Regions from separate parts of the Mailhella massiliensis genome, predicted to be linked through region 2. Evidence: riboswitches for the same ligand, from Rfam matches in the RefSeq annotation. Region 2 holds a riboswitch; the other holds the start of a gene.

Region 1 (15,498 bases), on a different contig from region 2:
AAGGACTTCCTCAACGGCATGGGCCGCTGACAGGCGGCAGGAACGCATAAAAAGGCGTTGACAATCTGCCTGTTGCAGTGCATAGTGCCTTGCGTATGAGGGCTTCTTCCCTTTGCGCCCGTGGCTCAGCTGGATAGAGCGACAGCCTCCGGAGCTGTAGGTCGCGCGTTCGACTCGCGCCGGGCGCACCATGTGAAAGGCAGGGTTACCGGAATTCCGGTAACCCTTTTTTTATTCCCGCACCATCACCACCCGTTTGCGAGGATGTTATGCCCTTTCTGCGCTTCATACTCCTTTTTTCCGTACTGCTGCTTGCCGGATGCGGCTCCCATTATCATGTCGCGGTGGACTCGCTGAGCGACGACCGCCCGCCTTCCGGGGCCAGTTATGAGCTTGTCCCCGGCAACGAAGGCATGAAGAGCACCGACCTTCAGTTCCGCGACATCGCCCGTCAGCTCACGCCCGCCTTCCGCTCCAAGGGTTTTTCCATTGTGGAGGAACATGCGCAGAACCGCGCCGTCGTCACCTGGTGGATGGAGGAACCCCGCGTGTATGTGGATACCAGCACCATCACCCGCGCTCACCCCGTGGTGGTGGGCTACGGACGGCACAGCTATGTGGACTATGTTTTCGTAGAGGAACCGGTGGTCACAAGCACCACGCTGTATTCCGCCAACCTTCTTCTCGAAGCCTACGAGCTCGACAAGGCAGGAAAGGAGGGCCGCCAGATATGGCGCACGGCCCTGCGCTGCACCGCCCCCACCGAAGACTTCCATACGCTGCTCTTCAGTATGCTTCAGGTTCTGCCCCGCGTACTCGGCACACAGAGCCACGGTCTCAAAAGATACGACGTCTTTCTCGGCAATGAAGGAGAAATAGAAGTAACGGACCTTCAGAACGGCGGCACGTTCTGACCGGCCGCATCCCGTACCTCTTCCACCCTTCCGGCTCCGCCGGTAGGGTGTTTTTTTTTGATTAACCGCCCACCGGAGGGGGAGACCCGGCACCAGCGCTCCGAACACCTTCCAGAGAAAATACAGGAGAACACAAAACATGTGCGACCAACCACAGGTCGTTGAAAAAAGAACTGCGAAGGGCACAGAACAGCCCGGAAAACGGAATTTCACATATCGCAGAGCCCCCACAAACGCCCTGCGCCCTCCTCCTTCCCTGCCCCGGACGCTCAGGTCCCGTGCCGTCTGTTTTCGGCTATTGGAGCACACCGGAAGACTGCCGACCCAAAACGCGCCTTGTCGGTACGGACCACATCTGCCGGAAACCGTGCCTTCCCCCTCTGCCCGCAACCATGCCGCCGCTCTCTCCGGCAGGCTGTACCTTCGGCGTGACCGGCAGACAGCGCAAGGCGACCTTCTCCCCTTTTACCGCAACGACACATCACCATTTCACGACGGCCCCCCTTCCCAGAGGCACGACAAAAACGGCGGCAGTCCCGGCACACCGCAACGCCCCCTCCCTTTTTGCTCCATATTCTTCAAGTATTACTTTAATGTTGCCCAGAACCGGCTTCCGCCGCCCCCTTGCGTTTCTCCTCATCTCATCCTGCCCCGCCGCAACGGCTTTTCGCCAGGCACCAGTCCCGCATCGTCGGAAAAACATGTCGGCCCCGTCGTCCCGAGTCCTCGTTTCTTTTCCGGCCAACACCTCCGCAGGCGTCACGCCTGGAAAATTCTCAGGGCAAAATTGAAGAAAAAGGCATAGGCTTCGGGATTTTTACACGACAAAGCATCTTTTCTTTCTTTTTTTCCATGCGACAGCAAAGATCATGCATGGAAAACGCATGGCAGTTCTTAAAAAAATACAGAAAAATACTCTTTCATGCCTTTCACATCATGCATAAATATATACTTTTTCCGTTACAGAAAGAAAAAGTTTCTTGCGCCGACGGATATATTCCTATACGATGCAAGGCAAAGGAGTGCGAAGGTATGGAATTTTCTCTTTTCGGGTATCAGTTCTCGCTGTTTCCCATCTTCCTTTCGCTGAAGGTCGCGGGTTTATCTACGATCGCCTCTCTCGTTCTCGGCACTTTTGCGGCCCGCCTTCTGGCGCGACGCCGCTCCGTATGCGCCGCCGTCATCGATTCGCTGTGTACGCTGCCCATGGTGCTCCCGCCCACGGTGCTGGGCTACTATCTCATTCTGCTTCTGGGGCGGAACGGCGTTCTCGGCCCCGTGCTGAGCGAACTGGGCTTCCAGTTCATGTTCTCGTGGCAGGGGGCGGTGGTGGCGGCCACGGTGGTGGTGTTCCCTCTTATCTACAAATCGGCGAAAACGGCGCTGGAACAGGTGGACGCCAATGTGGAAAAGGCGGCCCGCACGCTGGGAGCTTCGGAACTGTCCGTATTCTTTTCCATCAGTCTGCCCCTTGCCGCGCGCGGCATTCTCTCCGGCGCCATGCTGGCCTTCGCCCGGGGCATGGGGGAATTCGGGGCAACGCTCATGCTGGCGGGCAACATCCCGGGCAAAACGCAGACGCTGGCGCTGGCCATTTACGATGCCTTCCAGGCGGGAAACGACGCTCTGGCCGCCTGCCTGGTCATACTCACCTCGTGCATCTGCGCCGCCATCCTCATCACCGCCGACTATCTGCTGGGAGGTTCCCGTTGATCGATCTCTCCGTCCAGACCACGCTGAAGGGAAAGAAGGGTTCCTTCACCCTCGACATCAGCCTGAAAAGTTCCGCCGACCGCCTCGTTCTGTTCGGCCCTTCCGGCTCGGGCAAAACCCTCACCCTGCAGATGATTGCCGGGCTCATCCGGCCCCGGCGGGGACGCATCGCGCTGGATGATGCGGTATTCTTCGACTCGGCAAAGGGCATCGACATGCCCGCGCGCCGCCGCCGGGTGGGATATGTGTTTCAGGACTACGCGCTCTTCCCGCACATGACGGTATGGCAGAATCTGTCCTTCGCCCTGCTGCGCCATAAGGAAAATGATTCCGCGCCGGGGCTTTTCTCCCTGCTTCCCGCAAGGCTCGACGACAAGGACCGGGAAACCATACGGCACATGCTGGAACTTCTGGAAATCACGCATCTGGCGGACCGCCGCCCCGGCCAGATATCGGGCGGACAGAAGCAGCGCGTGGCTCTGGCCCGGGCGCTGCTCATTGCTCCGCGCGTGCTTCTGCTCGACGAGCCCTTCGCCGCGCTGGACCCGCTCCTGCGCATCCGTATGCGCAAGGAGGTTTCGCGTATTCTCAGCGACTGCGGCGTCCCCCTCATCATGATTACGCACGACCCGGAAGATGTGGACACCTTTGCCGACGATCTCGCCGTGTACGCCAACGGCAGCATTCTTGCCATGGAAGAAAATTTCCGCGGCCGCACGCTGTTCGCGCAGGATTCCCTTTCCTACCTGACGGATATCCTGAGCCTCGGCGGTCATGCCGACAGGCCCTACGGCTTCGACGACGTCTGATCAGGGAGCCTCAAAGGCCCCTTCCGCCGGCCTCTCAGCGGCGTCCCGAAAGCAACGACGATGCTCCCGTATCACAACGATACGGGAGCTTTTTCCCAAGGCCGAAAGGGCATCATCCTCCCCTTTCGGGGAGCGCGGAACATGCCTTATCCGCCTGACCGGTCATGCCGCCTTCATGCGGAACTTCTGCCCGGCCCGCTTTCCCGGCTGTCGGGAAGCGGCATCCGGGCCGCCCCGCACGAAACGGGGCGGCGAAAGAGCGTGTCCGCCCTACTTTACCGGGCTGAAACCGTAATGGGCCAGAATTTCCAGCCCTCGGGGAGAAAGAACGAAATCCACGAACTTCTGCGCCATCTGCCTGTCGGCGCTGTCCTTCGTCACGGCAATGGGGTAGCACACGGGCTTGTGGCCGGTCATGGCGGTCACGATGCGCACGTCCTTGCCGCCTGCCAGCGCGTCGGTGCGGTACACGAAACCGGCATCGGCTTCACCGCGCTGAATATAGCTCAGCACCTGACGCACATTGTTGCCGAAAACAAACTTGCTCTGCAACGCTTCCCAGGTTCCGGCGCTGGTAAGGGCCTCGCGGGCATAACGTCCTGCGGGCACGCTTTCGGGCTGACCGATGGCGATATGCTTCACCTCCGCGCCGGAAAGCGCTTCAGGCCCGGCAAGCGTGCTCTTGGCGGGGGTGATGAGCACAAGGTCGTTCAGCGCAAAGTCCTTGCGGGTGGCGGGGTCCACAAGGTTCTTCTTCGCGGCGGAATCCATGGTTTCCTGATCGGCGGAAGCAAACACGTCCACAGGCGCGCCCTGCTCCATCTGACGGAGCAGATTGTTGGAAGAGGCGAAATTCAGGTTGACCTTCGTCCCCGTCTCCCTGGTGAATTCCTGGGAAATCTGGGTGAAGGATTCCGAAAGGCTGGCTGCGGCGGAAACGGTAAGCTCCGCGCCCATGGCCGAGGGGGCGTTCAGGCAGAAGGCAAGAAACAGCGCCGCGAATCCAAGTTTTTTCATGAGTTCCTCCTCATTTCAAAAGTTTCTTCTAACATACAAGATTTGTTTATTTTTTCAATCCGTTTCACAATTTTTTCCGAAAAATAAAAACGTGTGCAATATCAGGGCGTTATTTTTTGCGGTCATATCCTATTTTTTTAAAATCGTGACTTTTTCCATTCCTGTCCCGCCTTCAAGAATCGATGCACCTTCTTTTTTTCTTCATACGCGGCATACACGGCGCGCCGAAGAAGAAAAAAAACATTGCACGCATCACACGGACGCACGCCCGTTTCCGCCGCTTTCCCCGTTCTGCTGCAAAAATGCAGAGAGTTCTCTCCCCGGAGAGGATATACGACGTACCTTTTCCTTCCCTTTTTTCCGTTTTTATAGGATGACGACAAAAAGCCACCTTTCACAGAACCCGGGCCGTCAGGGCCTGCGCGCGAGAACGAGAAAACCATGCCCACGCTCTTTCTTCTCCGTCACGGTACGCTTCTCCCCAATCCCGAACGCCGCTTCATCGGTCAGCGCGACATTCCTCTCAGCGAGGAAGGCCGGAAGCAGGCCCTGTTCTGGAGAAAGGAACTTTCCTCCGTTCCCTTCCGGGAAGTCTGGTGTTCCGATCTGCCGCGCTGCCGGGAAACGGCGGCGCTCATCGTCCACGAACGCCCTCTCTCCGTTTCCGCAGTTCCTGCATTCCGGGAAATCCGCCTGGGAAACTGGGAAGGACTTACCCGTCAGGAGGTGGAGGCCCGCTTTCCCGGCGCGCTCGAGGCCAGAGGCAGGGACTTCTGGAACTACGTTCCTTCCGGCGGAGAATCCTTCGCCATGCTGGCCCGCCGCGTGCTTCCCGTGCTGAAACGCCGCCTCCTTGCCCTTCCGCCCGAGGCTTCGGTTCTGCTGGTGGCCCATGCGGGGGTCAACAGGCTCATTCTCATGCGTTACCTCGCCCTCGACATGAAGGACTTCTTCTCCCTGCCCCAGCCCTATGCTGCCTGTACCGCGCTTTTCTGTTCCTCCGAAGACATCGCCCGCCTCGGCGTCTGAACCTGCGACGCCTGCATGTCGGAGCGTTTTACCGTCTGCAACAGAATCGCCGCCTCCCTTCTGCTCCCTCTTCCGTGTCTGTCATTTCGATATTGCCGAACGCAGCGCAGGCGTCCCACCTCCTCTGCATCCGCAGAAAGACATCCCCTCCACCTTCCGACATGCCGCATTTCAAAATAAAAACTCTTCCGTCTTTCATTTTCGTCTTTCATTGCATCGGAAAGCCAACGCAGTTTTACAATAAAAAGACATTTCTCTTATATTTTTTCATTACAAAAGTAAAATATATCTTTATTTAACGGCAAATATGAAATGAAACGGCATTGTGATTTAAATTTCAAACCGTTTTTTCACACTTCCAAAAAAGTACCATTAATTTTCTCCGTATATCTTGACGAAAAAAATCTATTTCAATATGGTTAAAGAAAGTTTTCGAGTCAGGCCCTGCTAAAGCGTATGCCATGCGGGCTGACCTGAACCTTCATGGTTCACAGGGTGGCGCGGGAAACGGCTCCGCCTCCATTAAATGCTCCGGCATGGAAAGAAAACCTGTGCGAAAGTACTCCCGAAGCGGGCCTGCCTGCATCCGGGCCGGTATTTCCGCTCCGGTATGTGTCTTTTCATCTGTGAGCGTTTTTTATGTCCAGAATTTCCATGCAGACCATTCCCGTTTCCCGGGCCGTCGGTACGGTGCTCTGCCACGACATCACCCGCATCGAACCCGGCGGAAGGAAGGGTCCCGTGTTCCGCAAGGGGCACATCGTCAGGGAAGAAGACATTCCCGTCCTTCTCAGCGTGGGGAAGGAACATCTCTATGTCTACACTCCCCTCCCCGGTCAGCTTCACGAGAACGAGGCCGCAACGCGCATCGGCAACGCCGTGGCGGGCCGGAACATCGCCTTTTCCGACATCAGGGAAGGCCGCATCAACTTCCTTTCCACCGTGCACGGTCTGCTTCGCGTGGACGTGCCTTCTCTCTGCGCGGTCAACTCCTGCGACGAAATAGTCCTCGCCACGCTGCACACCATGCAGGAGGTGCGGAAGGGCCAGGCCGTGGGCGGCACGCGCGTCATTCCCCTGCTCATCGAAGAAGAGAAGATTCAGCACATGGAAGAGCTGGTCACCTCACCCGTTCTTGAGGTTCTGCCCTTCCGGCCGTTCAGGGTGGGCATAGTCACCACGGGCAACGAGGTCTACACCGGGCGCATCAAGGACGCCTTCGGCCCCGTGCTGAAAAAGAAATTTGAAGGTCTGGGAAGCAGCATTCTGGGACAGGCCTTTTCCGACGACTCCGTGGAAATGACGGCGGGCGCCATCCGGCGCTTCATCGAACAGGGGGCGGACATGGTGGTCTGCACGGGCGGCATGTCCGTGGACCCGGACGACCGCACCCCCTCCGCCATCCGCGCCGCAGGCGGCGAGGTGATCACCTACGGAGCGCCCACCTTCCCGGGGGCCATGTTCCTGCTTTCCCACATCAACCATATTCCGGTACTGGGGCTTCCCGGCTGCGTGATGTACTACAGGGCGAGCATCTTCGACCTTGTGGTGCCGCGCATTCTGGCGGGAGTCCCCGTCACCCGGGAGGATATCGTGGCCCTCGGCCACGGCGGTTTCTGCTCCGGCTGCGCCGAATGCCGTTATCCGGCCTGCGCCTTCGGCAAGAACTGATCCTCCCGCATCGGCCCGAATTCGGACGGAAGCCGACGCGTCCGCCCCTTCTCTGGATTCCTCTTAAAAGGAGCTGCCCATGTTCATCAAATCCCTTCTTGTCAACGGCGTCCGCCGCCAGGTGCTTGTCAATGCGGAAGATTCGCTTGCCAACGTCCTGCGCGACCAGCTGCAGCTTACCAGCGTGAAGCTGGGCTGCGAAAAGGGTCACTGCGGCGCCTGCAGCGTCATTCTCGACGGCAAGCTGACCCGCACCTGCGTGCTGAAGATGAAGCGCGTGCCCGACGACGCCACCATCATCACGCTGGAAGGCATCGGCACCCCCGATCATCTGCATCCTCTGCAGGAAGCATGGATATTCCACGGCGCGGCCCAGTGCGGTTTCTGCACGCCCGGCTTCATCGTCGCGGCCTACGCGCTTCTGCAGCAGAATCTCTCCCCCACCAGAGATGAAGTGCGCGACTGGTTCCAGAAGAACCGCAACGTCTGCCGCTGCACGGGCTACATCCCGATCATCAACGCCGTCATGGACGCCGCGGCCGTCATGCGCGGAGAAAAGGACATCGAGGAGATCCGCTACAAGGAACCCGCGGAAGGTCATCACCTGGGTTCCACCAAGCCGCGCCCCAGCGCCGTGGCCAAGGTGACGGGCACCGCCGAATTCGGTGCGGACGCCACCGTCCACATGCCCTCGAACACCCTGCACCTGGCTCTCGCCCAGGCCAAGGTTTCCCACGCCATCATCAAGGGCATCGATACTTCCGAAGCGGAAAAGATGCCCGGCGTCTTCCGCGTGCTCACCCATAAGGACGTGAAGGGCAAGAACCGCATCACCGGCCTCATCACCTTCCCGGACAACAAGGGCGACGGCTGGGACCGTCCCATCCTCAACGACACCAAGATCTTCCAGTACGGCGACGCGCTGGCCATCGTCTGCGCCGACACCGAATGCCATGCCCGCGCCGCTGCGGAAAAGGTGAAATTCGATCTGGAACTTCTGCCCGAATACATGGACGCTCCTTCGGCCATGGCTCCGGACGCCATCGAAATCCACCCCGGCACTCCCAACATCTACTATGAACCCCACATCGAAAAGGGCGAAGATACCGCTCCCTACTTTGCCGATCCCGAAAACGTGGTGGTGGAAGACAGCTTCTACACGCAGCGTCAGCCTCACCTCAACATCGAACCCGACGTGGGCTACGGCTACATCAACGACAAGGGTCAGGTGGTCATTCACTCCAAGTCCGTGGGCCTGCACCTGCACGCCCTCATGATCGCCCCCGGCCTCGGGCTGGAATTCCCCAAGGATCTCGTTCTGGTGCAGAACACCACCGGCGGCACCTTCGGCTACAAGTTCAGCCCCACCATGGAAGCGCTCATCGGCGTGGCCGTCATGGCCACCGGCCGTCCCTGTCACCTGCGCTACAACTATGAACAGCAGCAGCAGTACACCGGCAAGCGTTCGCCCTTCTGGACCACCGTGCGCATGGCCGCCGACAAGAAGACCGGCAAGCTCAAGGCCATGGAAACGGACTGGACGTGCGACCACGGCCCCTATTCCGAATTCGGCGACCTGCTGACCCTGCGCGGAGCCCAGTTCATCGGCGCGGGCTACAGCATCCCGAACATCCGCGGCAACGGCCGCACCGTGGCCACGAACCACGCCTGGGGCGCCGCCTTCCGCGGCTACGGCGGCCCCGAAGCGGAATTCCCCTCCGAAGTGCTCATGGACGAACTTGCGGAAAAGCTGGGCATGGACCCCTTCGATCTGCGCCTTGCCAACTGCTACCGTGAAGGCGACACCACTCCCACCGGCCAGACGCCGGAAGTGCTGAGCCTGCCCACCATGTTCGAAAAGCTCCGTCCTCTGTACGAAGCGGCCAAGAAGCGCGTGAAGGAAGAATCCACCGACACCGTGAAGCGCGGCGTGGGCCTCGCCCTTGCCGTGTACGGCGCGGGTCTCGACGGCCCGGACTCCTCGGAAGCCTGGGCGGAACTCAACCCCGACGGCACCGTGACCATCGGCTGCTCCTGGGAAGACCACGGTCAGGGCGCGGATTCCGGCGCCCAGTGCACGGCGCATGAAGCCCTGCGTCCTCTGGGCATCCATGTGGACGACATCCGCCTCGTGCTCAACGACACCAGCAAGACCCCGAACTCCGGCCCCGCCGGCGGTTCCCGCTCTCAGGTGATGACGGGCAACGCCATCCGCGTGGCGTGCGAACAGCTCATCGAAGCCATGCGCAAGCCCGAAGGCGGCTTCTACACCTACGAGGAAATGAAGGCCGAAGGCCGCGACGTGCATCAGGACGGCAAGTGGACGGCTCCCTCCAAGGGCTGCGGCGAAAACTGCCAGGGCGATCCCTTCGCCTGCTACATGTACGGCCTGTTCATGGCGGAAGTGGCCGTGGACACCACCAACGGCAAGACCAAGGTTGAGAAGATGACCATGGTGGCCGACATCGGCACCGTGGTGAACAAGCTCATCACCGACGGTCAGATCTGGGGCGGCCTCGCCCAGGGTATCGGCCTCGCCCTCTCCGAAGACTACGAGGACATCAAGAAGCACAGCACCATGCTCGGCGCGGGCATTCCCTATCCCAAGGACATCCCCGACAACATGGAAATCATCTATGTGGAAAGCAAGCGTCCCGACGGTCCGTTCGGCGCTTCCGGCACGGGCGAAATCCCGCTCTGCGGCCCGCACCCTGCCATCATCAACGCCATCTACAACGCCTGCGGCGTGCGTATCACGCACCTGCCCGCCTATCCTGAAAAGGTGCTGGCAGGCCTGAAGGAAAAGGCCGCCAGGTAGGCATTCCCCCTTCCCGGCCGGAGAGATCCCGCATCTCTCCGGCCCTCCTTCCTTCTGCCCGGATACCTTTCGGGCAGTCTTCTTTTGAGGTGCCGCCTTGCTGGAACAAAGCCAACTGCATGCCATTGAAGCGCGCTGCACACAGGAGGCCGCGCCCCGCTGCCGCACGGCCTGCCCCCTGGACATGGACGTACGCGCCTTTCTCGAACACCTCTCCGCGGGCAACCCGCGCGAAGGCCGCAAACTTCTGGAACGGCACCTGCCCCTGCCCTCCGTGCTCACGGCCGTGTGCGATCATCCCTGCGAAAACGCCTGCCTCAGGCGCGATCTCGGGGGGAGCGTCGCCGTGTCCGCACTGGAACGGTACTGCATGAAGGCCGCGCCGTCCCAGACGCGCCCGCTCATCCGCCCTCCCAGGGCGCAGAAGCTCGCCGTGCTCGGCGCGGGGCTTGCCGGGCTTACGGCCGCCTTCGACATTTCCCATAAAGGTTTTGCCGTCACCGTGTATCACGACGGCGCGCGGGAAGACGCCATGCGGAAGGCCTTCCCCGCTCTGGATGCCGCCGCTCTGGAAGAGGAGCTGCGCTCGCTGGAAAAACATCATGTGCATTTTGTTTCCGCTCCGCTTACAAAAACGCTCCTTGAAGAGTGCGAAAAGAACTTCGCGGGCGTATTTGCGGACGCCTCGCTCTGCGCGTTCGTCCCTTCCCGGGAGGAGACGGACGGCATCACCCTGCTCTGGAGAGGCAATGTCTGCTGCGGCGGGTGGGAAAGTCTCACGCCTACGGGCGCGCGTTTCGCCTCCGCCTCCCTTCAGGCCGGAGAAGGCCGCAAGGCGGGCATCACCCTGCAGCGCATCATGACGGGCGTTTCCCTCGTGGCCTCGCGCGAGGCGGAGAACCGGAAGGACAGGCTGCACACCCCGCTGGAGGGGGTGGAAAGCGCCGCCCGCATTCTTCCCGCCGAGGGTGGCTATGCGGAAGAACAGGCACGGCAGGAAGCTTCCCGCTGCATACGCTGCGCCTGCATGCAATGCGTGAAGGAATGCCCCTTCCTGCAGAAATACAGGGAATTTCCCCGCATCTACGCGCGCAAGATATACAACAACGCCTCGGTGGTGCGCGGCACGCGCACGGCCAACGTCATCATGAACGGCTGCGCCCTGTGCGGACAGTGCGAAGTCATCTGCCCCGAACATTTTTCCATGGCGGACCTGTGCCTTCAGGCGCGGCAGGACGCGGTGGAAAGGGACGTCATGCCCGTTTCCGCCCATGAATTCGCGCTGGAAGACATGGCTCAGGCTTCCGGGCCGGAGGCCTCCTTCTTTCTGGAAGATCCCGCCCTTGCCGCAAAGGGCGGGCACGGCGCGGCCATGTTCTTCCCCGGCTGTCAGCTTGCCGCCTCCCGCGGGGAACAGGTGCTTGCCATGTACCGTTTTCTGCGCTCCTCTCTGCCGGGGGGCGTATCGCTCTACAGTTCATGCTGCGGCATTCCCGCGCACTGGGCAGGCAGGGAAGCGCTTTTCGCCTCCCATGCCGAAGCTCTTCGCACCGTATGGGAAGAGGCGGGAAAGCCGGAAATTCTTACGGCCTGCTCTTCCTGCATGAGCGCCCTGGCCCTGGCCCTGCCCGAGGCGATTGTCGTTTCCCTGTGGGAAAGGCTCGACGCCCTTCTGCCCGAAGCCTTCCCCAGCCCCGCGCCCGGCGTCATGAACGTGCAGGACCCGTGCGGAGCGCGCCATAACGCGGCATGGCAGAAGGCCGTGCGCTCCCTTGCCGCCAAGGCGGGCATAACGGTGGAAGAAGCGCGCCGTACCGGCGAGGAAAGCGCCTGCTGCGGCTACGGCGGCCTGGTATGGAACGCCCAGCCCGACGTGGCGGACGCCATGGCGGAAAAACGGGCCGCGGAATTTTCCCGCCCTGTGCTCGCCTCCTGCATCATGTGCCACGACCGCTTTGCCGAAAAGAACGAAAGCTGGCATCTTTTCGACATTCTTCCGCCCACCGCGGGCGAGGGAAAAGCCCATGCCGCCACGCCTCCCGGGCTTTCCGCAAGGCGCTCCGGGCGCATCGCGCTGAAGGAGGCGGCGCTTGAGGAATTTATCGGGCAGAAAAGCGCCCCGCATGAGGAAGGCATCCTGCTCCGCATTCCCGAAGAAGTGCGGCAGGCCATGGAAAAGCGCTACATACTCCGGCAGGACGTCGTTGCCGCCATTTCCGGCATCGAAGAAAGCGGCGCAAAATTCCTCAACAGGGAAAACGGCCATTTTCTCGGCTCCTGGAGGCCGCGCAACGTGACCTTCTGGGTGGAGTACACCGCCGATGCCGACGGCGGCTTCACGCTGGTCCGGGCATGGTGCCACCGCATGGTGGTGCCCGGGGCCATACAGCCGGCAACGAAAGTCATCATGGAAGAGCGCGTGCACGCCTGACCTTCCCCAACATCGAGGTGATATCCGCATGAGTCTGGAACCGAACTTCACAACGGACGGCGGCGACTGGGTATGCGCCCGCTGCCATGTCCCCCTTGAGCAGATCAAGGTGCAGGCCCTTTACATGCACAGCGCCTTCGACGTATTCCTGCCCCGCTGCCCCTCCTGCGGGCTGACGCTCATCCCCCAGTCGCTTGCCGAAGGCAAGATGGCGGAAGTGGAAGCGCTGCTTGAAGACAAGTAACATGCCTTCCGCCTCTCCTTTGTATGCTTCCGCGCTGTTTCAGAGCATTTCGGGCGGCGCATGGCATCCCGGCGGGGAGGAACTCACCCGCCGGGGCCTTGCGCTGTGCGGCTTTCCGCCGGGAGCCTGCATTCTGGATGCGGGCTGCGGCTCCGGGGCCGGGCTCCGGGTGATTTCCTCCCTCGGGCTTCGCGGCACGGGGCTGGACAGGGAATGCCGTCTTTCCGAACCGTTCCCCTTCGTGCAGGCGGATGTGCAGAACCCGCCCTTTGCCGAAAATTCGTTCGACGGCATCCTGTGCGAATGCGTGCTCTCCCTTCTGCCGGAACCGGAAAAGGCCCTCGGCCGCTTTGCCTCCATTCTCCGCCCGGGCGGAAAGCTCCTTCTTTCCGACCTGTTCGTGCGGGGCGGCTCCCCCGTGCCGGGCGCGGCGGCAGGCTGCGCCGCAGGTGCGCGCACGCTCCGCGAAATGGAGGATATGCTTGCCGGCGCAGGCTTTCTTCTCCTTGCGTTTGAAGACCACAGCGCAGCGCTCAGGGAACTTGCGGCAAAACTGCTCTGGTACGGCGACGACACGCTCCACGCGCAGCTTCGCACAGGCGCGTGTTCCTGCAGCGCTTCCCGGGGCGGTCCCGGTTACGGGCTGTGGATGGCAACACCGGCAAAGTACCGTGCGGGGGAAGACATAAAGCCGGCTTCCGGTTCCTCTGCCTGCATGGAGCATTCGCCCCTGCCGCAGCCGTAAGGCTTTTTCCGGGAACACCGGCCCCCCTCTTCGTCTTTTCCCTGCCGGAAACGCCGGAAAGGCCCGTTTTCGGGCCATGGCATGAACTTTTTTTCAAGGAGGCTTCCATGAATCCTGTTCTGCTGGATCTTCTTCCCCATGTACGGCAGGGCCATTGCTGCTCGCAACTGCTCTTCGCCCTTGCCGAACAGCTTGCCGGAGCGGAAGAGCCCGGCCTCATGCGGGCCATGCGCGGCCTCTGCCACGGCATAGGCCAGTCCGGCGGGCCGTGCGGTCTGCTTACCGGCGGGGCGGCCGCGCTGGCATGGCTCTCCGGCGGCAGCGCCGGGGAACCCCATCCCATGCTGGACGCCATGACGGGCGAATACGCCGCATGGTTCGCCGAACGCACCGCCTCCTGCGGCGGCAGCGGCTGCGAAAACGTCTCCCGGGGCCTTGCTGCGGAAGCGGGCCAGAGCCTGCCCGAAGGGGCCATGCCGCCCATGGAACTCTGCGGCGACCTGCTGGCGGAATGCTGGGGGAAAATTCTTGATATCTACGACGCCTACGGCCTGGAAAACGCGAGGTCGTAAATGCTGCTTTCCCAGACTCAGAGCCTCTGTCCCGTCTGCCTGCGCCTTGTGGACGCTTCCTATATTAAGGAAGGGGACACGGTGTACCTGCGCAAGCATTGCCCGGAACACGGCATGTTTCAGGTTCCCGCATGGAAGGAGGAAAAAGGCGCGCCGGAATTTCTTGCGTGGAAAAAGAGTCCGCGCATTCCCGCCTACCCGGCAGAACCCGCCGTTCCCGGCCGTCTGGGCTGCCCCTACGACTGCGGCCTCTGCCCGGAACACGCGCAGCATACCTGCACGGGGCTTGTGGAAGTGACCATGCGCTGTTCCCTGGGCTGCCCCGTGTGCTACGCCAGGGCGGGCAGCAGCAGCGACGATCCTTCCCTCGAACATGTTCAAAAGCAGCTCGACACGCTCTTCCGCGCCTCCGGCCCGTGCAACGTGCAGCTTTCCGGCGGGGAACCCACGGAAAGGGACGATCTGCCGGACATCATACGCATGGCGCGGGCAAAGGGGTTCGCGCTGGTGCAGGTCAACACCAACGGCCTGCGCCTCGGCACGGAACAAGGCTATGCCGCCCGCCTCAGGGCCGCCGGGCTGGATTCCGTGTACCTTCAGTTCGACGGGGTGGACGATGGTGTATTCCGCACCCTCCGCGGCCGCGACTGCCTCGAGGTGAAAAACGCGGCGCTCCGCGCCTGCGGAGAAGCCGGACTCGGTGTGGTGCTCGTGTGCACGCTGGCGCGCGGCGTCAACGATCATCAGGCGGGGGATCTGCTGCGCTTCGCCCTGTCGCAGGGCGAACATGTGCGCGGGCTGCATTTTCAGCCGGTATCCTCCTTCGGGCGCTTTCCGTGGGACATGTCCGAGGCTCCCCGCATCACCCTGCCCGAACTCATGCTGGCGCTGGAGCGGCAGAGCGGCGGCATGGTGCGGGCCTCCCACTTCCACGCGCCTTCCTGCGAGCATCCGCTCTGCTCCTTCAGCGCCGTGTACGCAAGGGCGGGCCAGGCGCTGGAAGGACCTCTCGGCGCAGCCTGCTGCTCCGGCGGAACCGGCCTTGCCCGCAGCCCGCGCGTGCTCGACAACGCCGAAACCTCGCGTATATCCCGAGCCTTCACCGCCGCGCACTGGAGTTCCCCCCGGGCGGAACAGGCCTCGCTGAACGACGATTTTTCCCGTTTTCTCGCCACGTCCGGGGCGCAGAAGCGCTTCACCCTTTCGGCCATGGCCTTTCAGGATGCTCTCAGCGTGGATATCGAACGCGTGCGCGGCTGCTGCATCCATGTGGTTTCCCATGACGGCAGGCTCATCCCCTTCTGCCTGCACAACCTCACATCCTTCGACAACGTGCCCCTCTACCGGGGAAAGGATGCAGAAAAAGGCACTCCGTCATGAACATGCCCCCCGTCACCCCCTCGTGCATGGACGCCTGGCTTGAGGCGCAGTGCGGCCCGGCGGACGGGCGCTCCCTCCCCGAACGGCTGGAGGAAGCCCGCTTTTCCGCCCTGCGCGCCACCCTGCGCCGCGCCCGGGATCTGAGCCGCTGGTAC
Region 2 (15,498 bases):
AAGGCGCTTCCGCCCCGGCATCCCCTTTCCTGAACGCACGGCGGTCTCTTCCGAACTTCCCCAAAAAAGAACTCTGCGGAACCATGCCGTACCGGCATGCGTTCCGTCTCGGCGCATGCCCATACCTTCAGAAACAAGGCTCCGGCCGGCCTTCCCTTCAGGGGAGATGCCATCGGGCCTCGCAGGCTTCCCGGCACCGTTCAGCTTTCTCCCGCGCTCCCGTATGAACGCCGTATGACACGTTTTTTTCGCGCAGCATACCTCGAAAGAACAACGTATCCCTTTGCATTCCTTCGCTTAAAAATATTCCCTTCCGAAGAGTCCGGCGGATTTTACCGCATTTTTTCTCTTCCCGGAGAAAAAACGGTTATGGAAAATTAATACTTCCGTCATTCTTCCTATACGCACACTCTCTATACCCCATATCTGTCGTATGCAGGATTTTCTCTTACGGAATGATTCCGTCAAAAGAAACATCCATCTTTTCCTTTAATAATATGCATATTTTGCACAGGTACTGCATGGATACAGGCATGGAGGACACTCGTGATTCACGTTACAGGACTGAATAAAACCTTTTCCGGCGTACAGGCGCTCAAGCACATCGATCTGCATATCAAACCCGGTGAAATGGTTGCGCTCATAGGGTCTTCCGGTTCCGGCAAATCCACGCTCATGCGCCATATCTGCGGACTCACCGTCAGCGACAGAAATTCCGGCGAAGTTACCGTCAACGGCTACACCATTCAGAAAAACGGCACGCTGAGCGGCGACATCCGCGACATACGCACCCACATCGGCGTCGTTTTTCAGCAGTTCAATCTGGTGGGACGCATCAGCGTCGCACGCAACGTCGCCCTCGGGGCTCTCGGCCGCACGCCTTTTCTCCACGGACTGGCGGGGCACTTTTCCCGCGAGGATGTGGAACTGACCATGCGCGCCCTGGAACGTGTGGGCATACGCGACAAGGCCTGGCAGCGCACCTCCACCCTTTCCGGCGGGCAGCAGCAGCGCGCCGCCATTGCCCGTGCGCTGGTTCAGCGTTCTGAAGTGCTTCTTGCCGACGAACCCATCGCCTCTCTGGACCCGGAATCCGCCCGCAACGTCATGGACACCCTGCAGGAACTCAACAGAACCGACGGCATGACCGTGGTGGTCACCCTGCATCAGGTCGACTATGCCGTCCGTTACTGCCCGCGCACCGTGGCGCTGAAAAAAGGCGAAATCGTCTTCGACGGCCCTACCCGCGACCTGACTCCCGCCATGCTCAACAGCCTCTACGGAGCGGAAAGCCGCGAACTCTTCGGAGAAAAAAGCGCCGTCCGTCCCGTCATTCCCTCTCCCGTCCGCGGCGAGCGTACGGCTGCCGCCGCATGACTTCGTGTGCATTCGGGGCCACCCTGCTCCGATAATCCCAACAAAGGATATTCCGATGCGTTTTCGTTTCCTCTCCGTTCTTCTGTCCGCCACGCTTCTCATGGGCGCCGCCTCCGCCGGAGCCGAAGAACCCGGCACCCTCAACTTCGGCATCATTTCCACCGAATCCTCCCAGAACCTGAGGACCATGTGGGACCCCTTCCTCGAAGACATGAGCAGGGCCACGGGCATGAAGATCAAGGCCTTCTTCGCCAGCGACTACGCGGGCATCATTGAAGGTATGCGCTTCAAGAAGGTCGATCTCAGCTGGGTGGGCAACAAGGGCGCCATCATGATGGTGGACCGCGCCAACGGCGAAGTCTTCGCCCAGACCTGCGACGTGAACGGCGGTACCGGCTACTGGTCCTACATGATCGCCCACAAGGACAGCGGCATCAAAAACCTCGACGACATGTTCGCCCGCGCCTCCGAACTCACCTTCAGCAACGGCGATCCCAACTCCACCTCCGGCTACCTGGTGCCCGGCTACTACGTTTTCGCCAAGAACGGCAAGGACCCCAAGAAGATCTTCAAGCGCGTCGTCGCCTCCAACCACGAATCCAACGCCCTCGCCGTCGCCAACAGACAGGTGGATGTGGCCACCTTCAACAACGAAGGCATGGGCAGACTGGAGGAAATCTATCCCGACAAGGCCGCGCAGCTTGCCGTCATCTGGAAGTCGCCCCTCATCCCCAGCGATCCGCTGGTCTGGCGCAAGGACCTTTCCGATGAAACGAAGAAGAAGATCACCGACTTCATCTTCAGCTACGGCGTGTCTGGCAAGAACGTGGAAAAGGCCAGGCAGGTTCTGGCGAAACTCCAGTGGGGTCCCTTCAAAAAATCCGACAACAGCCAGCTCACCCCGCTCCGTCAGCTTGAACTGTTCCGCGAAAAAATGTCCGTGGAAGGCAACGCCGACATGAGCGACAAGGAAAAGGCCGAACGCATCGCCGACATCGACGCCAGGCTCGCCGCTCTCGGCAAGTAGCATATCCGCCCCTCCCCGCGCCGGGGAGGGGCTTTTTTTGAACGTATTCCCGTATGCCGGCACGGTTTTCGCCGGTACCCAATCCCATGCACGTTTCTTCCGAACCTTCGTTGAGGCCCCCGCTCAGTCCCGGGGAAAAAGCTTCCCGCTGCCTGACCTGGACGGCCGTTATCGCGCTTCTTGTCTGGTCATGGCACGGCGCGGAAATGAGACCCCTCGCGCTCATTGCCGACGCGGGCAACATCGGCACGCTCATAGGCGACTTTTTTCCGCCCGACTTCACCGACTGGCGCATGTATGTGAAGGAAATGCTCGTCACGCTGCAGGTCGCCGTATGGGGCACGGTACTTGCCGTCCTGTGCGCGGTGCCCCTCGGCATCATGTCGGCGGAAAACATGGCTCCCTGGTGGATACGCCAGCCCGTGCGCCGCATGATGGACGCGGCGCGAGCCATCAATGAAATGGTCTTCGCCATGCTTTTCGTGGTGGCCGTGGGCCTCGGTCCCTTCGCGGGCGTTCTCGCTCTCTGGGTGCATACCACGGGCACGCTGGCCAAACTCTTTTCCGAAGCCGTGGAAGCCATTGAAACGGCCCCTGTGGAAGGGGTGCGCTCCACGGGCGCCAGCTACCTTGAGGAAATAGCCTACGGCGTCATCCCCCAGGTGTTTCCCCTCTGGATTTCCTATTCCCTGTACCGCTTCGAAGCCAACGTCCGTTCCGCCACCGTGGTGGGCATGGTGGGAGCGGGCGGCATAGGCATGGTACTGTGGGAACTCATACGCAGCTTTGAATTCCCCCGCACCTGCGCCGTCATGGCCATCATCGTTCTGGTGGTCACCCTGTTCGACCTGTTCTCCCAGAAGCTGCGCAAGATGGTGCTGTAATGTCCGCACGCTACGCTCTGTACTACGCGCCCGGAGCACTCTCCGCCCTGCATTCCGCCGTCACGCCTCTTTTCGGGCGGGACGCCCTCAGCGGACGGAGCTTTACCCCCGTGCCCCCGGCTGACTGTCTCTTCTCTCCCGAAATATGGGCCTCCGTGGTGGCCGTTCCGGCAACATACGGGCTGCACGCCACGCTCAAGGCGCCCTTTGAGCTTTCCGCCCGCTGGAACGATGAGGAAAACGCGCTGAAATCCCTCTGCCGGGCCTGTGAAGAACTTGCCCTCCGCCACGAACCTTTCGCCACCACGCCCCTTGAACTTCGCAGTCTGAGCACGGGCTCCGGCTTCTTTCTCGCCCTGACGCCCTCCTGCGGCTCCGCCACCTTTGCAGAGGCGAACCCGGCGCTTGCGGCACTGGAAAAGGACTGCGTGACTTCGCTGGAAATCTTCCGCGCCCCTCTTGAAGAGGCCGACATCCGAAGGCGGGGCGAACTCACGAAAAAGGAAGCCTCCTACCTCGTGAGATACGGATATCACCGGATATTCGACCTGTTCCGCTTCCACATGACGCTTACCGACTCCATGCCCGACTCCCGTCTCGCGCTGGTGGAAACCTGTCTGCGTTCCCGCCTTGCCGCCTTCATCGACCGGCCGCTCGTCGTGGATTCCATCAGCCTGTTCCGCCAGGAAGACCGCACTTCTCCCTTCACGGAACTGGCCCGTTTTTCCCTCGGAACGAACAACCACAGGAATAAATCATGAACACACAGCTCAGACGCAAAGAGTACATGCGCCTTTTGTCCCTCGCCCCGGCCGAGGAGCTGGAACACTTCCTTTCCGGGCTTGACGAACTGCCGCCCTGGAAGCTTCTCCGCGGCCCGGAAAGCGGGCTTGTCATGGTACGCGGCCGCATAAGCGGCGAAGGCCCGCTGTTCAACGTGGGCGAAGCCCTCGTGACCCGCTGCGTGGTCACCCTGCCCGGCGACACCTGCGGCTGCGGCTACGTTCTGGGAGAAAGCCCCCGTCATGCGGAACTTGCGGCGCTGTGCGACGCGCTCTGGCAGAAGGAAGCCTATGCCGACCTCTTCGACAGGGAACTCAGGCCCCGGCTCGAAGGCATCGTGAGCGAACGCGAACGCCAGGCCGCCGACGAAGCCGCTCCCACGAAGGTGGACTTCTTCACGCTGGTGCGGGGAGAGGACAAATGAACCGTACCATCGCCGATCCCGCCCGCTGGGAACATCCCGTACAAGAGTCGCAGCAGGCCTTCCGCAGTCTTCTGCTCGCGCTCTCCCGCCCCTGCCTTCCCGTTGCCCTGCCTCTGCCGGAAGGAGACGCCGGCAGTCTGCCGTCCGAACTTGCGGCCATAGCCCTGACCATGTGCGATCAGGACACCGCCGTATGGCTTTCTCCATCTCTCAATACCGAAGAGGTGCGCCGCTGGTTCCGCTTCCAGTGCGGGGCCGTGCTGACGGACTCCCCCTCGGGGGCGGACTTCGCCTTTGCCTCCCGTCCGGAAGACATGCCGCTTCTTGCGGATCTTTCCCGGGGGGAACCCGAGTATCCCGACCGCTCCACCACCCTGTGCGTGGGCGGCGTGAGCTTCGAACAGGGCGAAGGTTCTCTCAGCCTTACGGCCTCCGGCCCGGGCATTGAGCACCCCATGCCCTTCTACTGCAACCTTCCTGAAGAATTTACCGGCCGGTGGGAAGAAAATCACCTGGCCTTTCCGCAGGGCGTGGACCTCTTCCTCTGCGGGCGGGGCATGGTCGCGGGGCTGCCGCGCAGCACATGCCTGAAGGCGCAAAAGGAGGAAACGCCATGTATGTAGCCGTCAAAGGAGGGGAAAAAGCCATCGACGCCGCACACGCGCAGCTTCGCCGGGAACGCCGCGGCAGGCTCGACGTGCCGGAGCTCACCACGGAGCAGATAGCATCCCAGCTGAAACTTTCCGTCGACAGGGTCATGACCGAGGCCTCCCTGTACTGTCCCGCCCTTGCGGCCCTTGCGGTGAAGCAGGCCATGGGCGACCTTCAGGAAGCGGTCTTTCTTCTCCGCGCCTACCGCACCACGCTTCCGAGGTTCGGTTCTTCCGAGCCCGTGGATACCTCGGCCATGCGCGTTTCCCGCCGCATATCCGCCACATGGAAGGATCTGCCCGGCGGCCAGATTCTCGGTTCCACCTTCGACTATACCCACCGCCTTCTGGACCGCAGCCTTGCGGGAAAGAAGGAAAGTACGCTTCCGCCCGCGCCGGAAAACACCGAGAGCATATGCGTCAGGAACCTGCCCCGCGCCATGAGCGCGCTGGGTACGGAAGGACTTCTCGAAGCCGTGCCGGAGGCCACCTGCGGCAATGCGGCCGCAGACCTCACCCGCCGGCCTCTGGTACTTCCCGCCGACGGACCGGAAGACCGCCCCGTGCGCCTTCAGACGCTGGCCCGCGCCGACGAGGGCTTTCTTCTCGGCATGGCCTATTCCACGCAGCGCGGCTTCGGCGCGGTTCATCCTTTTACGGGCGAACTCAGGCGCGGATTCGTGGAACTTGTCATCACCCCCGAAGAGCTGGATTTTCCCATCGTGGCCGGGGAAATGGAAATGACGGAATGCGACACCGTGAGCCGCTATACCGGAACCGCCCTGCCGCCCTGCCTCACCCGGGGCTACGGACTGGTATTCGGCAACAATGAACGGAAGGCCATTTCCATGTCCATCGTGGACCGCGCCCTGCGCGCAAAAGAACTGAAGGAACCCGAAACCGGCCCCGCGCAGAACCCGGAATTCGTGCTGCTCCACGGCGACAACGTGGACGCCTCCGGCTTCGTGCAGCACATCAAACTGCCCCACTATGTGGACTTTCAGGCGGAACTTTCCCTCATACGCGGGCTGCGCGCCGCAAAAAAGGAAGATTCCCCCGCCCGAGGAGAACAGTCATGTTGACATTGCAGCAGGACCTGCGCGGCGAGGCCAGGGAAAAAACGCCTCTGGAAGGCTACAATTTCGCCTATCTCGACGAAAGCACCAAGAGAATGATCCGGCGCGGACTTCTGAAGGCCGTGGCCGTTCCCGGTTATCAGGTTCCCTTTGCGGGACGTGAAATGCCCATGCCCTGCGGCTGGGGAACCGGCGGCATACAGGTGACGGCGAGCGTCATCGGAGAAGACGATGTGCTCAAGGTCATCGACCAGGGCTCCGACGACACCACCAACGCCGTTTCCATTCGCCGCTTCTTCGCCAGCACCACGGGGGTGAAAACCACCACCCGCACCGCGGAAGCCACCATCATCCAGACAAGACACCGCATTCCCGAACATCCGCTGAACGAACGGCAGATACTGGTCTATCAGGTTCCCCTGCCCGAACCCCTCCGCTGGCTCGAACCCAGCGAAAAGGAAACCCGCACGCTGCACGCTCTTGAGGAATACGGCCTCATGAACGTGAAAATCTACGAGGACATCATGCGCCACGGCGCCATTGCCATGAGCTTCGACTATCCCGTACGCGTGAACGGGCGCTACATCATGAGCCCTTCGCCCATTCCGCGCTTCGACAACCCCAAGATGAACCGCTGCCCGGCATTGCAGCTCTTCGGCGCGGGGCGTGAAAAGCGCCTCTACGCCATCCCCCCCTATACCGATGTGAAAAGCCTCGACTTCGAGGATTACCCCTTCGAGGTGCAGCACTGGGACGAACCCTGCGCGCTGTGCGGAGCCCGCCACACCTACCTCGACGAGGTGGTGCTCGACGATACGGGCAGAAGGATGTTCGTCTGCTCCGACAGCGACGCCTGCGCGGAAAACAGGGCCCGGCAGGGCGTGACGGAGGTTTCCCATGACTGAACAGCTTCCCGTGCTCAGGGCCGAATCCCTTACCCGGTGCTACGGCGACAGGCTGGGCTGCCGCAACGTTTCTCTGGAACTGTGGCCGGGCGAGGTGCTCGGCATCGTGGGCGAATCCGGCTCCGGCAAAAGCACGCTCCTCAACATGCTTTCCGGCAGACTGACGCCGAGTGAAGGCAGCGTCATCTACCGTGACGCGCACGGCGCGGACATCGACCTGCACGCGCTGGGCGAGGGGGAACGCCGCCGCCTTCTGCGTACGGAACTCGGCTATGTGCATCAGAATCCCCGCGACGGGCTGCGTATGCAGGTAAGCGCGGGCGCCAACATAGGCGAAAGGCTCATGGCCGCCGGGGGCAGAAACTACCACAAACTGCGCGCCACCGCTCTGGAATGGCTGGAAAAGGTGGAAATAGCCGCCCCGCGCATCGACGACGTTCCCGCCCGCTACTCCGGCGGGATGCAGCAGCGCCTGCAGATAGCCCGCAACCTCGTGACCGGCCCGAGGCTCGTCTTCATGGACGAACCCACCGGCGGGCTGGACGTTTCCGTTCAGGCCCGGCTGCTGGATCTTCTGCGCAGGCTCGTGCGCGACATGGATCTGGCCGTGGTTCTCGTCACCCACGATCTGGCCGTGGCCCGGCTGCTTTCCCACAGACTCATGGTCATGTACCACGGCGAAGTCGTGGAACAGGGGCTCGCCGATCAGGTGCTCGACGACCCGCACCATCCCTACACCCAGCTTCTGGTTTCCTCCATCCTCCAAGGATGAGCATGATGAATACGACAAGCAATACTCTTTCCGCTTCCGCCAAGGAGACGGCCGCGCACGACGTCCTTCCGGTCATCGAAGTCCGCAATCTGTGCAAGGAATTCATCCTGCATCAGCAGGGCGGCACGCGCATCGAGGCGCTCAGAAACGTGAGCTTTCATGTGAACGCCGGGGAATGCGTGGCCCTGTACGGTCCTTCCGGTTCGGGCAAGTCCACCATGCTCAAGGCCCTGTACGGCAATTATCTGCCTTCCTCGGGCAGCATTCTCGTGCGCTGCCGCGACGGGGAAACGGACATAGCCTCCGCCTCTCCCCGGCAGGTAAGCCGCCTGCGCCGCGAATGCATAAGCTATGTCAGCCAGTTTCTCCGCGTCATTCCCCGCGTTTCCACCCTCGACCTTGTGGCGGAACCCCTGCTTGCCGCAGGCTGCGGGGAAGAAAAGGCCCTGCGCCGGGCGCGCGACCTGCTGCGGCGGCTGAACCTTCCCGAACGACTCTGGGATCTCGCGCCCGCCACCTTCTCCGGCGGCGAACAGCAGCGGGTGAACATTGCAAGGGGCTTCTGCCGCCCCACGCCCATCCTTCTGCTCGACGAACCCACCGCCTCCCTCGACGCCATGAACCGGAAAGTCGTCGTCGAACTCATCCATGAAGCGTGCGAACGCGGCTGCGCCGTGGTGGGCATCTTCCACGACGACGACACGCGGCGCGCCGTGGCCCACCGCTCGGTGATCATGAGCCGCCCCGGCGAAAACGACTGAGCTTCCCTTCCGAAAAAGGATTATCCTCATGAAAGAACAGCTTTTCTACAACTGCAACGTCGTTACGGAACACGACGTCATCAGCGGTCATGTCCTTGTCCGCGACGGCCGCATCGCCGCCGTGGAAGAGGGAACCCCCTTTCTCTCCCGCCGGGAAGACGCCGTGGACATGGAAGGCGACTACCTTCTCCCCGGCCTTGTGGAACTTCATACCGACAACCTGGAAAAGCATATCCTGCCCCGCCCCAAGGTAGTCTGGCCTCAGCCGGAATCGGCCTTCTTCGCCCATGATGCGCAGATCGTGGCCTCGGGCATCACGACGGTATTTGACGCGCTTTCCGTGGGCGAATATCATGACAAGGGCCGTATCGCCATGCTCGGCGAGGCCGTGGAAGCGCTCAACCACTGCCGCGAAAGCGGACAGCTGCGCGCGGAACATCTGCTGCATCTGCGCTGTGAGGTCGCGGACCCGCGGATGCAGGAGCTGTTCTTCCCCCTTTCCGACAATCCCGGCCTGCACCTGGTTTCCCTCATGGACCACACCCCCGGTCAGCGTCAGTGGCGCAATACCGAAAGCTACCGCACCTACTACAGCAACACCGTATCGTGGACGGACGACGAGTTTAAAAAAATGGTGGACGAACTCAGGGCACGGCGGGATTCCTGCGCGGACGGCAACGCGGCCTCGGTCATGGCCTTCTGCCGCGAACGCCACCTGCCCATGGCCAGCCACGACGACACGCTGGTGGAACATGTGAACGAAGCTCTTGCCAACGGCATACGCATCAGCGAATTCCCCACCACGGAGGAAGCCGCCCGCCACGCCGCGGAAAACGGCATGACGGTTCTCATGGGCGCGCCCAACATCGTGCGCGGCGGTTCTCATTCCGGGAACGTCTCGGCGGAAACCGTCGCACGGGAAGGGTATCTCGGCGCGCTCTCCTCGGACTATGTGCCCATCAGCCTCATCAGCGCGGTCTTCGCCCTGCATGAGCGCGGCGTCATGCCTCTGCCGGAAGCCGTGAGCCTGGTCTCCTCCCACCCCGCCGAAGCCGTGGGCCTCGACGACAGGGGGTGCATAGCCGAAGGGCTGCGTGCCGACCTTGTGCGCGTGCACACCATGGAAGGAGTGCCCGTAGTGCGCAACGTATGGCGCGAAGGGGCAAGGGTGTTCTGATGCGCGGCAGGCTCGTCTATGTCATGGGGCCTTCCGGCGCGGGAAAGGACTCGCTGCTCGACGCGCTGCGCCAGACGTTCTGCGGCCTGCCCGTGGCCTTTCCGAGGCGTTACATCACAAGGCCCGCCGCCGCAGGCGGAGAACGTCACATTCCCGTCAGCCCGGAATATTTCAAAAGTCTTGAAGAACAGGGATACTTTTCCCTGCACTGGGCCAGCCACGGCTACCTGTACGGCATAGCGGCAAGCACGGATACGGCGCTTGCCTGCGGCGTTTCCCTCATCGTCAACGGTTCCCGCGCGGCCTTTCCCCAGGCCCTGCGCCGTTACCCCGATCTTCTGCCCGTGCTCGTCACCGTGCCCGCCGCCGTCCTGCGCGAAAGACTCGTGAAACGCGGCAGGGAATCCGGCGAGGCGCTGGAGGAGAGGCTCAGGGCCGCCTTCATGCCCATTCCCGGAGAGGATTCCGCTTCGGACTGGATACGCCTCGACAACTCCGGCCCGCTGGAACAGAACGCCCGGGAGCTTACGGAAAAACTCAGCGGAATCCTCGGCCTGCGCTGAACCCGCATTGCTCCTTTCTCCCCCTCAGGGCCTTTCTCTGCGCTCTGAAAAGCCGCCCCGCGAAAACGCATTCCGCTGCGCCGCACAGGGCGGCCTTGTTTTTTAACCCGTGCCTTCCGTCTTCTCTTCCCGTCCGCCGGCGCCTGAAGGAGCGCTTTCCGAAACCAGGCTGAATCCCCGGTCTTTTCTCCCTCCGTCATGCGCGACAAGCAGGCTGTTTTTCTCCACCCGCTTGACAAGGAAATCATGCTTGTTCTATTTCAAAAGATAAGTTTTCGAGTCGGTCCGGCTACAGCAAAACGCCATGCCCCTCCGACCTGAGTTTCTGCTCACAGGGTGGGCGCTGGAAACGGCCCCGCCTCCCTGAATGCCCCTCCGGGCATGGAAAGAAAACGCTGCCTTGAACCATGCCCGCATCATGCCGGTATTCTGGTTCCGTTGTTTTCGTCTGTGAGCAACACCGGAATCGCGCATGTGCGCGGCGTGGAGAATCCCATGAAAAGATTTCCCCTCTTCCTTTGTGTTGCAGCGGCCCTGGCTTTCATGATTCCTTCTTCCGCTCTGGCGGAAAAGGCCCTGCATGTGTACTGCGGCGCGGGCATGACCAGACCCTTCGGCGAAATAGCCGCCGCCTTCACCCAAAAGACGCAGGTCCCGATGGAAGTGACCTACGCCAACGCCGGTCAGATACAGTCGCAGATCAATACCGCGCAGGAAGGCGACTTCTTCATCGCCGGTGCGGCGGAAGAACTCCGGCCCGTGAAAAAATATGTGGCCGCAACGCGCGATCTCGTAAAGCACATTCCCGTGCTGGCCGTAGCCAAAGGCAACCCCAAAAAGATTTCCGGCATCCGTGATCTGGGCAGAAGCGATCTTCGCGTGGTGCTCGGCGACGCCAAGGCCACGCCCATAGGCAAGATTGCGGACAAGGCCCTTGCCGACGCAGGCCTCACGGGCAAGGTCAACGTGGTGAGCCGCGGCGTGACCGCGCCCTCCATCTTCAATGCGCTGAACGTGGGCGAATGCGACGCCGTCATCGTGTGGAAGGAAAACGTGACGGCCGCCATGGACATTCTCGCCGATCCCGCCATGGACGCCTATGTGAAGACCATTCCCGCCGCCACGCTCTCCGTTTCCACCAATCCCGAAGGGCAGAAGCTCTTTCTGGATTTCCTTTCTTCCGGCGAGGCAAAGGCCATCTGGGAAAAGCACGGCTATGTGGTGCTGAACTGACATACGGGGCGCCCAGCGCGCCCTTCTCCCCCTCATTTTCCGTCCGCAATGCCCGGGCATGATGCGGACGCCCCGGTCGCGCCATGAAACGGAATCTGTCTTTCTTCGACGGCGCAAGCCTGTGCGTCGCCTTCGTCACGGTGATTTTCCTCACCGCCTCGCTGTGCACCATCATCATAGGAGGCCTGCCCTTTCTGCCCGGGGCGCTCCGTTCGCAGGAAGTGCTCTTCTCCATCCGGCTGAGCCTCGTCACCTCCACCATTTCCACCCTGCTGTGCTTCGCGGTGGGCATTCCCTGCGCCTACGCGCTGGCCCGATGCCGTATGCCGCTGCGCAACCTCTGCCGCCTGGTGCTGGAACTGCCCCTTTCCCTGCCCTATCTGGTGCTCGGTCTGTGCCTGCTCATGATGTTTTCCTCCGAGGCGGGAAGACTTCTCAAGACGTTCGGCATACGGGTCATCTTCGAACCTGCGGGCATCGTCATGGCTCAGTGGATCGTCAACATTCCCTTCGTGATACGGCTCATGCGCACGGCGCTTGAGGAAATGGACGGCAGGCTGGAATTCATCGCCGGCACGCTGGGAGCTTCCCGCTGGCAGAGGTTCTGCACCATCACGCTGCCTCTGTGCCGCAATTCCATACTCATGGCGGCCATCCTTACATGGTCTCGCGCCATAGGGGAATTCGGGGCCACGCTCATGCTCGTGGGCGTCACGCGCATGAAAACGGAAACCCTGCCCGCAAGCATCTACCTCAACATCAGTACCGGCGATAACGGCATGGCCATGGCCGCAGCCATCATTCTGCTCATCATTTCCGGCACGGCGCTTCTCATGACCACCCTGCTGCAGCGCCGTGCGGCAAGCCGCATGGAGGACGGCGCCTGGTGACGACTCCCCTCGCCTTCGAATCCTTCTGCCTCACGCGAGGCAACATGCACATGCGCGACATTTCCTTTTCCGTGGAAGAAGGGGAAATATTCGCCGTGCTCGGCCGTACGGGCGCGGGCAAGACGCTGCTGCTGGAATCGGCCGCAGGATTCTACACCCCGGAAAGAGGACGGGTGCTGCTCTACGGCGCTCCCGTACAGGACATCCCCCTCACGGAACGACGCATCGGCTTCGTCTATCAGGATTACGCGCTCTTTCCCCACATGACCGTGGAAAAAAACATCACCTACGGCCTCAGAGTACGCCGCAGAAGCCGCGCGGAGCAGGAAGAAAAGGTAAGGGAAATCTCCTCCCTTCTCTCCATCGACCATATTCTTGAGGAATATCCTCAAACCCTGAGCGGCGGGGAAAAGCAACGCGTCGCGCTGGCCCGCGCGCTGGTGCTGAATCCCCGCCTGCTCCTTCTCGACGAACCCTTTTCCTCCCTCGATCCGGCCACAAGAAAAAGCCTGTATGAAGAAATAGGGAGCATACCCCAAAAGTTCCACTGCGCGGTGCTCTTCGTCACCCACGATTTCAGGGAGGCGCAACTGCTGGCCTCGCGCATAGGCATCATGGCCCGAGGCAGGATGCTCTGTATCCGTTCGGCTCAGGAACTTTTCACCCGCAGCGGCGATGCCGAGCTCAATACCTTTCTCGGACTGGAGGACGCATGACCACGCAGGAACTGTACCGTCGTCTCAGGCAGGAACTGGAAAACCTGATGCGGCTGCATCATCTGGATGAAAGCCCCATTATCCTGAAAAGTCGCGGTCTCTCCCCGGAAGAGGCCATCGGCAACACCGTGCGTAAGGATTATCCTATCCTCGCGGGCAAGGAAATCATGCTTCAGGCCCGCTTCGGCGAAGCTCTGGGGCAGGCCTTTACCGACGCCCCCGCCGACTTCAGCGGCACGCTTGCGGAAATTCTGGCGCTCGACCCGGAAAACGACCCCCACAGCAGGGGACTTCTTGTCGCCACGCTCAACGCCGTCATGCGCTTCACCGGCGATATCGACCGCACCGTCCATTGCCGCAACAACGAACTGGAAGCCTGCGCCGAGGCCTGCGCCGCCTATATACGCGGGCATTTCCATCATCCCCGCATCACGCTGGCAGGCTATCAGCCCGCTCTCACCGCCCGCCTCTCTCAGGAATTTTCCCTGCGTGTGCTGGACATGAATCCGCAGTTCGTGGGCAGCATCCGTTCCGGCATCACCATAGAGCACGGAGAGAAAAGCTACCGCGACGCCGTGCTGGAATGGCCCGACCTTGTGCTCTGCACGGGCAGCACGCTCTGCAACGGCACCTTCGTCAACTTTGTGGACATCGGCCGGCCCGTACTCTTCTTCGGCATTTCCGGCGCAGCCGCGGCCCGCATTTTCGGCCTTCCCCGCTTCTGTCCCATGGCGGGCTGAACACGCTGGCCGCAGAAGCCGCTTTCCGAGGATACGGCTCTCCGTAACGCCGACGAAAAAAGCGAACCGGCTCCGTACGGCCTCGCGTCCCGGCCCGGATTCCCTGCGCGTCGTTTTTTCCGGCTCCATGACCTGCGGCGGTGAAGCTCTGCACGCCGCGCTTCGCCGCCCTCTCAGGGCGGGGGCCATTTTCCCCGGCCCTTTCCACTCCGCCCTTACCGGCCCGTCACCCCCGGGCCGGTCTTTTTTCTCCCCCATTTGCGTTCACCGAATCAGCAGGCACTCCCTTTTCGCAAGGGAAGAAAACATGGTTTCCGACAACACGTCATCCGGCAGGCGGATATGCTGCTGCCGAAAGAAAAAACGCGGCCTGATGAAAGGCGGCCCTACGCAGCCTTTCCACGGCAGAAGCAGAAATATCAGACTCACGGGAAAATTCTCAGAAAAAACTTTCCGCATGTAAGGAAGGCGTAAGCTCGGCGTAGTTAACTGACCTCACAGGAAGAGAGAAGCAAAGCTCCTCTCTTCCGGGAGCAGACGCTCCCCATGAACGCGTCCCCCGCTCCGGGCTTTTCCCGGAAAACGAAAACACCTCAGCCCTATGGAGGCAACCATGACTCATAACATCGAAATCAGCCGTCTCTCTCCCGTCACCCGTCCTTCCCGCAGATTCTCCCTTGTTCCCGCGGCCCTCACGGCTTCCCTCGCCCTTCTGCTCACTCTGGGGGCGGCGAACGCCCTTGCCAACAACGGCGGCGGAGGCTACATCCAGAACAATGCTCCCGTCCACGCTGGCGGCTATACCGGCCCCGGCCCCTCGGTGACCACGGTGGAACAGGCCAAAAATATGCGCGACGACACCCACGTCACCCTCAGAGGCTACATCGTCCAGCATCTCGGCGGAGAGCACTACCTGTTCAAGGACGATACCGGTACCGTCAACGTGGATATCGACCACAAGCGCTGGCAGGGCCAGACCGTAGGCCCCAACGATCTTGTGGAAATCTACGGAGAAGTGGACAAGGACTGGAACAAGCTGGACATCGACGTGGACCGGCTCATCAAAAGATAACCCGGCCATGCCCCGCCCCGGGCGGGACTGTGCCTGCGGGGCGAAAACATGCGTGTGCTTCTTGTTGAAGACGATGCTCTCATAGGCAACGGGCTCAGGGCGGGCCTTACCGCCCTGGGCTTTGCCACAGACTGGTTCAAGGAAGGGACTCTGGGCATGGAGGCCCTTTTCTCGGCAACGTACGACGCGGCCGTTCTCGATCTCGGCCTGCCCGGCATGGACGGGCTGGACATCCTGCGCGCATGGCGTGCCAGAGGCTCCGACGTGCCGGTGCTCATTCTTACCGCAAGGGATGCCATAAGCCAGCGCGTGGAAGGACTGAACCTCGGGGCCGACGACTATCTCGGCAAACCCTTCGATCTGGACGAGGTGGCGGCCCGACTGCGCGCTCTTGTGAGGAGAAGGCACGGCGTATCCTCCCACAGCCTTTCCCACGGCTCCGTCAGCT

What was found. A riboswitch is a leader RNA that binds a small molecule or an ion and turns the genes downstream of it on or off. The one in region 2 is predicted to bind molybdenum cofactor.
Region 1: linked by a shared signal. The riboswitch ahead of CZ345_RS08375 (molybdopterin-binding protein) and the one ahead of CZ345_RS04215 (substrate-binding domain-containing protein) in region 2 are both predicted to bind molybdenum cofactor.

What each region holds. Positions count from the first base shown of each region.
Region 1 covers NZ_LT706951.1:584,225-599,722, forward strand. Annotated here, with positions in the region: gene rho (transcription termination factor Rho) at 1-30, shown strand, start outside; tRNA gene CZ345_RS08335 (tRNA-Arg) at 115-191, shown strand; gene CZ345_RS08340 (hypothetical protein) at 270-914, shown strand; gene modB (molybdate ABC transporter permease subunit) at 1,947-2,627, shown strand; gene CZ345_RS08355 (sulfate/molybdate ABC transporter ATP-binding protein) at 2,624-3,436, shown strand; gene modA (molybdate ABC transporter substrate-binding protein) at 3,707-4,453, opposite strand; gene CZ345_RS08370 (histidine phosphatase family protein) at 4,895-5,482, shown strand; molybdenum cofactor riboswitch at 5,901-6,045, shown strand; gene CZ345_RS08375 (molybdopterin-binding protein) at 6,137-7,153, shown strand; gene CZ345_RS08380 (molybdopterin-dependent aldehyde oxidoreductase) at 7,233-9,971, shown strand; gene CZ345_RS08385 (pyridine nucleotide-disulfide oxidoreductase/dicluster-binding protein) at 10,069-12,402, shown strand; gene CZ345_RS08390 (DVU_1557 family redox protein) at 12,431-12,646, shown strand; gene trsM (DVU_1556 family methyltransferase) at 12,633-13,391, shown strand; gene CZ345_RS08400 (C-GCAxxG-C-C family protein) at 13,499-13,963, shown strand; gene trsS (radical SAM (seleno)protein TrsS) at 13,964-15,343, shown strand; gene CZ345_RS08410 (DVU_1553 family AMP-dependent CoA ligase) at 15,340-15,498, shown strand, end outside.
Region 2 covers NZ_LT706943.1:120,935-136,432, reverse strand. Annotated here, with positions in the region: gene CZ345_RS04285 (permease) at 1-33, shown strand, start outside; gene phnC (phosphonate ABC transporter ATP-binding protein) at 547-1,377, shown strand; gene phnD (phosphonate ABC transporter substrate-binding protein) at 1,433-2,404, shown strand; gene phnE (phosphonate ABC transporter, permease protein PhnE) at 2,491-3,288, shown strand; gene CZ345_RS04260 (DUF1045 domain-containing protein) at 3,288-4,049, shown strand; gene phnG (phosphonate C-P lyase system protein PhnG) at 4,046-4,495, shown strand; gene phnH (phosphonate C-P lyase system protein PhnH) at 4,492-5,118, shown strand; gene CZ345_RS04245 (carbon-phosphorus lyase complex subunit) at 5,109-6,227, shown strand; gene CZ345_RS04240 (alpha-D-ribose 1-methylphosphonate 5-phosphate C-P-lyase PhnJ) at 6,221-7,126, shown strand; gene phnK (phosphonate C-P lyase system protein PhnK) at 7,119-7,898, shown strand; gene phnL (phosphonate C-P lyase system protein PhnL) at 7,904-8,659, shown strand; gene CZ345_RS04225 (alpha-D-ribose 1-methylphosphonate 5-triphosphate diphosphatase) at 8,688-9,836, shown strand; gene phnN (phosphonate metabolism protein/1,5-bisphosphokinase (PRPP-forming) PhnN) at 9,836-10,399, shown strand; molybdenum cofactor riboswitch at 10,661-10,807, shown strand; gene CZ345_RS04215 (substrate-binding domain-containing protein) at 10,895-11,632, shown strand; gene CZ345_RS04210 (ABC transporter permease) at 11,716-12,522, shown strand; gene CZ345_RS04205 (ATP-binding cassette domain-containing protein) at 12,519-13,238, shown strand; gene CZ345_RS04200 (Rossmann-like domain-containing protein) at 13,235-13,978, shown strand; gene CZ345_RS04190 (NirD/YgiW/YdeI family stress tolerance protein) at 14,592-15,050, shown strand; gene CZ345_RS04185 (response regulator) at 15,099-15,498, shown strand, end outside.